One region of the Rhizobium sp. SRDI969 genome, then DNA from elsewhere that is predicted to be linked to it. Evidence: riboswitches for the same ligand, from Rfam matches in the RefSeq annotation. Region 1 holds a riboswitch; each other region holds the start of a gene.
What was found. A riboswitch is a leader RNA that binds a small molecule or an ion and turns the genes downstream of it on or off. The one in region 1 is predicted to bind cobalamin.

Region 1 (2,262 bases):
GTCAAATTGTCATGTGGCAAATGCGGAATGGCCGGTTTACCGCCGACCATTCCTATTGTGTAAAGTCCTCAGTCGTAACCGCTACGCGGCTTTCGCGAGCTCACCGTGCGGATCGAGGACATATTTTGTCGCCGCTCCGTGGTCGAAGCTCTCATATCCACTGGCGGCATCGTCGAGCGGGATGACCTTGGCGTTGACGATATCGGCAATGGGCAGCCGGTCGTGGAGGATCGCCTGCATGAGTTGACGATTATATTTGATCACCGGAGTCTGGCCGGTGTGGAAGGACTGCGCCTTGGCCCATCCGAGCCCGAAGCGGAGCGAGAGATTGCCGTGTTTGGCGGCGTTGTCGACGGCGCCCGGATCCTCGGTGACGTAGAGGCCGGGAATGCCGATCGAACCCGCGGCACGGGTAATCTCCATCATCTGATTGAGGACGATCGCCGGCTGTTCCCCGCCCGAGTGGCCGCGCGCCTCGAAGCCGACCGCATCGATGGCGCTGTCCACTTCGTTGGTGCCGACGACCTGTGCGATCATGTCGCCAAGACGGTCGCTCTTCGACAGGTCGATCGGTTCGAAGCCGACCTTCGCCGCATGTGCCAGACGGTCCTTGTTGAAATCACCGATCATCACGACCGCAGCACCGAGAATGCGAGCCGAGGCGGCAGCCGCAAGGCCGACGGGGCCGGCGCCGGCGACGTAGACGGTCGAGCCTACTCCAACGCCTGCACGCACGGCGCCATGGAAGCCGGTGGGCAGAATGTCGGAGAGCATGGTGAGGTCCCGGATCTTCGCCATTGCCTTGTCCCGATCGGGGATTTTCAGCAGGTTGAAATCTGCATAGGGAATGGTGACATAGCGTGCCTGTCCGCCGATCCAGCCGCCCATGTCGACATAACCGTAAGCACCGCCGGCGCGGGCGGGGTTTACCGTCAAGCAGACGCCGGTATCCTGGGACTTGCAGCAGCGGCAGCGGCCGCAGGCGACATTGAACGGCACCGAGACGATATCGCCGATGTCGAGCATCTCGACGTCGATGCCTTTCTCGATGATCTCGCCGGTGATTTCATGACCGAGGACCAGGCCCGGCATCGCCGTCGTGCGGCCGCGAACCATGTGCTGATCGGAGCCGCAGATATTGGTCGAGATCACCTTCAGGATAACGCCGTGTTCGATGCGGCGGCCGTCGGGCGCTTCCAGCTTCGGGTCGTCGATGTCGCGAACTTCGACCTTGCCCGGCCGGAGATAGACGACGCCTCTATTTTTGCTCATGGATTCCTCCCACTTGTTTGAATGCCTCGATGTGCAACCGATGCAGTCGATGGCAACTTCCCTCCGGCCTGCCTCCTCTGCAGCCCGGTGTCCAAAACACGCGGATACCGCCGCACCGGGCGATATTCGAATTTTCAAAACGGACAGATTGGATCCAGTAGAGGAGTGAACGCAACGGTTTTCGCCTGTCGTTCCGCTCGTGACCGTCTGCCGCAATCCGTCGATTTGCTGCGCAAGAGCTGGTTTCCGGCTCCAGAATCTCCTTCCGATCCATCTCGATATCTTTCCGGATGTCTATCCGGCGATTTCCTTGAGGATTTCAGTTCTTCTACCGCTGCGGGGCAGCGCCGGCGTCGGGCCGGCTGCCAATGGTCCATTTCGCCAGTTTGCGAGATAGCGCCTTGGACACAACAAACAAACCATGCCTGACGGAAAACAGCGATCAAGAAAACGACATGCGCGCAACTCAAAGACGACAGTCGGTAAAGTCGCAAAAGATCGCTGCGCAGGAGAAATAGTTGATCCCGCGAATACGGCGGTTTTCCGGTTCGTCCCGAAAGATTTAATCGCGGCCTAAAGACTTGAGGCGCGACGCGGTCGCCGGCTGCGGCTGACGTCGAGTGCCGTGTGCCAGAACACCGTGGCGAGGATGATCGCGCCGCCGAAAAAGGTGGCGACGGGCGGCTCTTCGGAAAATAGCAGCCAAACCCAGAAGGGCGTGAGCACGATTTCCATCGTGCCGATCAGCGCCGCCTCCGCCGGCGGCATCCGCTTCGCCCCGGCAAGGAAAAGCACCAGCGCGAGGGAGAAATTGGTCGCGCCGAAGGCGGCAAGAACGATCCAGTTGTGCAGGTCCAGCGAGCCGACCGAACCGAACGGAGCGAAGATGACGAGCGTCAAGAAGGCGCTGATCACGGTCGGCGGCAGGCTCGGCACGTCGGGACTGATGCGCGGGATGATGATGACCAGAGCGAAGGAAACGGTCATGCC
Region 2 (2,262 bases), on a different replicon from region 1:
TTCCAGCCATCCGCTGGCGTTGGCGATCCTCAACCGCGCCAAGTCAGACGGCGTTCCCGTGCCGCCGGCCTTCGAGCTGGAAGCGCTGGCGGGCAGGGGCGTCAGCGGCAAAGTCGGCGGCGAGACGCTGGACCTGCTGTCGCCGCCCGCCGCCCGTGAGCGCGGGGCGCTCAGTGCTGAACAGGATGCACGCATCGCGGCGCTGAACGACGAGGGCAAGAGCCTGTCGGTGCTGCTCGTCAACGGTGTTGCGGCGGGTTTGATCGCCATGCGCGACGAGCCGCGCGAGGATGCCGAGGCCGGGCTCGCTGCCCTCAAATCAGCAGGCGTCAAGGCGATGATGCTGACGGGCGACAACAAACGGACGGCGGCAGCCGTTGCCGGCATGCTCGGCATCGACTGGCGCGGCGAGATGATGCCTGAGGACAAGCAGCGGGTCGTCGGCGAATTGAAGCACCAGGGCTTCATCGTCGCCAAGGTCGGCGACGGCATCAATGATGCTCCGGCGCTGGCTGCTGCCGATATCGGCATTGCTATGGGCGGCGGCACCGATGTGGCGCTCGAGACGGCGGATGCCGCCGTGCTGCACGGACGCGTCGGCGACGTGGCGCGGATGATCGAACTTTCCAAACGCACGATGCGCAACATCCTGCAGAACATCACCATCGCACTCGGGCTGAAGGCGGTGTTCCTAGTGACGACGATCGCCGGCATTACCGGGCTCTGGCCGGCGATCCTCGCTGATACCGGCGCTACCGTGCTGGTCACGATCAACGCGCTGCGGCTGCTTCGAATAAAAATATGAATATCGTTTCGGGGAGCCGGCTTCTGTCGGCTCTTTCTGACCGGTTCTCCACAGCGCCTTTTCGTTAACGCTTCATTATCCACATCATACACGGGCGCGGCGATTCGTTGCCGCCATTGCTGCAGCGCCACAACTACTTGTTGACGTCATCAGCGATTCGAGTACCATATCTAGTGTTCGAGGTTCCGTCGATTCGTGAGGATCGGCGGCTAAGACGGGAATACGGTGCGCCTCGCCATCATGGCGAAGCAATGCCGGAGCTGCCCCCGCAACTGTAAGCGGCGAGCAACTGTCCGATTTCTGGTCACTGGAGCATGATGCTCCGGGAAGGCTGGGCAGGAGCGTTGACCCGTGAGCCAGGAGACCTGCCTCGAACGAAACGTCCACGGGCGGGGTGTCCGGAAGGTCGCGTTGCATGGCTGCGGGGAATGTCCGCATCGCGTTTCGCAGGCCCGAGCCTCCGCCCCCGAAACCTTCGTATTGTGCCACTTCGGGGTGAAGTCATGTCAGTATCTCAGTTCAGGCCGCCACCCGCTGGAGGTAGAGGGCGGAGTACGCCCAGCGGCTGAACAGCCGCATAGCTCAAATCACCAGAGATTTTTCGACGGATATCGGCAGATTTCCGATCGATCTCCTGCGTCCCAATCGCGTCACGAGGAATATCATGACCATTACCGTCTACAGCAAGCCTGCCTGCGTCCAGTGCACCGCCACCTACCGTGCCCTCGACCGGTTGGGTGTCGATTATGACATCGTCGATATCTCGCAGGATGCCGAAGCGCTCGATCGCGTCCGCAGCCTCGGCTACATGCAGGCGCCTGTCGTCATCGCCGGCGAGCAGCATTGGGCGGGCTTCCGCCCCGACATGATCAGCGCACTTTCCTGAGGAAAGGCGATGGCTCTGATCGTCTATTATTCCAGCCGATCCGAGAACACCCATCGGTTCGTCGCCAAGCTCGGACTGCGCGCAACGCGCATTCCGCCAAGTGGCGCTGACGCGTTCCATATCCGCGAACCCTTCGTGCTTGTTGTGCCGACCTATAGCGGCGACGGCGGCAAGGGTGCCGTTCCCAAGCAGGTGATCCGTTTCCTCAACGATGCGGAAAACCGAGGACACATCCGCGGCGTGATTGCCGCGGGCAACAGCAATTTCGGCGAGACATACGGGCTCGCCGGCGACGTCATCTCGAAGAAATGCCAGGTGCCTTACCTCTACCGGTTCGAGCTGCTGGGCACGGAAGCGGATGTCGCCAACGTCAAACACGGAATGGAACGGTTTTGGACACGGGAACAACTCTGACGCGGGATGCGGGCGCAAAACCGCATAACACTTTTGCTCATCCCGCCGGCGAACGCCCTTTGAAAGCGGCGGAAACGCTCGACTATCACGCGCTGAATGCGATGCTGAACCTCTATGACGATGAGGGCAGGATCCAGCTCGACAAGGATCGTTTGGC
Region 3 (2,262 bases), on a different replicon from region 1:
TGACGGCGGCTTCTTTCCGATCAGTTCGAACGCCACATCGGTCGATTTCGGCCGCGACGCACAGACCTGCGCCAAGATGTGCCCGGGCATCGAGACCGAACTGTTCTATCGTGACGTGACGAGCACCGAAGCCTCGAACATGATCTCGGTCGCAACGGGCACGCCCTACAGCGCCATGAAAAATGCCTTTGCCTACAAGAACCGCACGCCCGGGGAAAAGTCCTCCTGCGCCTGCAATCTCACCGCCTATTATGAGGAGATGCGCGGCAAGCAGGTGGTGAGCGAACCACCGCAGCAGAGCTCCATTACCACTATCCGCACCAATCCCCCGGCGAAGGATGCCGCAGCTGCGCCGCAACCATCCGTTCCCGAGCGCCCCTACGATCCGACGCAGAACCGCGTCCGTCAGGTCGGCCCCCAGTTTCTCGCCGGCGATCAGGGCTCGATCGACCTCACCAATCCGGCAACGCCGGGCCCGCAACCACAACAACAGCAGTGATATCAATCAAGCCACCCAAACCGCGCGGCGGTTTTGGGACTACGACATGCGTCTTCGATGCGACGCACTTTATTTAGGGCTCGCTTCGTCCCCATCCATCATGAAAGACGAGTTCCTCAAGCGGCAGCCGCTGCCGCCAGCCTTTGACGGAGAGTTCCGGCTCGTCATAGAGCCGATCGACGAAACCGGCACAGAGCCAGGCGACCACCTCGATATGCTCGGGTATGCCGAGAATGCTCTTCAGGTCGCCTTCATGAAAGATGCTGACCCAGCCGACGCCGACCCCTTCCGCCCGCGCGGCAAGCCAGAGGTTCTGGATGGCGCAGACTGTGGAATAGCTATCCATCCTCGGATTGTGCGTACGCCCCAGCACCACGCTGCCGCCGCGGGTGGGATCGCAGGTCACGCAGATCCCGAGCGGCGCCTCCGTAATGCCTTCGAGCTTAAGCGAACGATATGCCTGCCGCCGTTCGCCTTCGAACATCAGCGCCGCCTCCTCGTTGGCGCTGGCAAAGGCATTCCGGACGCGCGCCCGCACAGTCGGGCTTTTCACCAGAATGAAATTCCACGGCTGCATGAAACCAACCGACGGCGCGTGATGGGCGGCCGTCAACAGACGCTCCACGACATCGTCTGGCAAGGGATCAGGCAGGAACTGGCTGCGAACGTCGCGCCGCGTCATGATCGCATGATAGACGGCCTCGCGTTCGGCCAAGGAAAAACCGGACGCCGCCGAAAGGGCATCCTCATCAAAGGGTCGCATCGTCAAATCCCCAACAACGCAACCGCCCCGCCGTCCGCGCGGATCGGTCTATCTAGCCAGGCCGGTCTTCTGACTGGGCGTCATCCGTCTGCCGCAGCCTTCCCGGCAAGAAGCCAGTGGCGTGATAAGCGGCAAACGTCGGCCTTACAGCGTTGGGCACGTTCCGGCTTTGCACCGGATTCCCGATTCTCCCGCCTTACCGGCGGGCACCTGACGGCGCATCTATTTCAGGAAAGCGCGGCGGCGGCAAGGCGGCCCGCACGCCGCCGACACGCTGCATGGCCTTCGGCGATGTCGATGACGCCGACAGCAGCCAGGCAACCGCGATCAATGCCGTTGCCCAGCGTATCTCCATCCCTCCACCGTCCAGCACGATACGACAGTACCCGCCGGTTCGCTGGGCTTGGCGCCCGCAGGCGCCAGGGTGAAACGACCCGCATGTACCCCAGCACCATTCTACTTTATGATTTATTCACACATCAAATACACACTGCGTTTACGCGTTTTGGGTTGCTATCAGGACATGGGCATGAGGGCTCATGATGTGACCGTCAGCGTCGATGCCCGTATTGATACGCCAGTCCGGAACATGTCCGACTGAGCCGCAATTCTAGGCCGCCGCGGAATGTTCCAATTTTTGAAAACGATGCCTCTGACCGCCAAGCTGGCGGCGATTATCGTTGCCGTGAACCTCTGCGGCATTTCCGCTTTCGCCACCTATACCTGGATGTACGAAACCCGGGCCTTGATCGATGGCGCCAAGGCGAACTGGTCCAAGGATGCCGAGCAATTTGCCTCTCTGGCAGCGGGCGGCGTGAAATGGGGGAAGGCGAACGCCGTTCGAGAGGCTTATTCGCTCTACCGCGACGACCCCTCGCTCGATCTCGTGCAGTTTGCCGCATTCAACGCCGAACCTGCCGCCGTCGATACCTGGGCGCGCGATGGCGTCAGTGGTTTGCCGGCACCAACCGATCTGGCGAAGAGCCTGAGCGCGAAACCG

Region 2: linked by a shared signal. The riboswitch ahead of nrdH (glutaredoxin-like protein NrdH) and the one ahead of fdhA (formaldehyde dehydrogenase, glutathione-independent) in region 1 are both predicted to bind cobalamin.
Region 3: linked by a shared signal. The riboswitch ahead of bluB (5,6-dimethylbenzimidazole synthase) and the one ahead of fdhA (formaldehyde dehydrogenase, glutathione-independent) in region 1 are both predicted to bind cobalamin.

The regions. Positions count from the first base shown of each region.
Region 1 covers NZ_CP104039.1:156,909-159,170, forward strand. The annotation lists gene fdhA (formaldehyde dehydrogenase, glutathione-independent) at 82-1,272, opposite strand; cobalamin riboswitch at 1,492-1,691, opposite strand; gene N2A41_RS32455 (DMT family transporter) at 1,846-2,262, opposite strand, start outside.
Region 2 covers NZ_CP104035.1:3,875,482-3,877,743, reverse strand. The annotation lists gene N2A41_RS19205 (heavy metal translocating P-type ATPase) at 1-805, shown strand, start outside; cobalamin riboswitch at 969-1,192, shown strand; gene nrdH (glutaredoxin-like protein NrdH) at 1,470-1,691, shown strand; gene nrdI (class Ib ribonucleoside-diphosphate reductase assembly flavoprotein NrdI) at 1,701-2,105, shown strand; gene nrdE (class 1b ribonucleoside-diphosphate reductase subunit alpha) at 2,084-2,262, shown strand, end outside.
Region 3 covers NZ_CP104035.1:2,235,594-2,237,855, forward strand. The annotation lists gene N2A41_RS11255 (DUF2865 domain-containing protein) at 1-499, shown strand, start outside; gene bluB (5,6-dimethylbenzimidazole synthase) at 573-1,262, opposite strand; cobalamin riboswitch at 1,305-1,491, opposite strand; gene N2A41_RS11265 (hypothetical protein) at 1,459-1,617, opposite strand; gene N2A41_RS11270 (methyl-accepting chemotaxis protein) at 1,888-2,262, shown strand, end outside.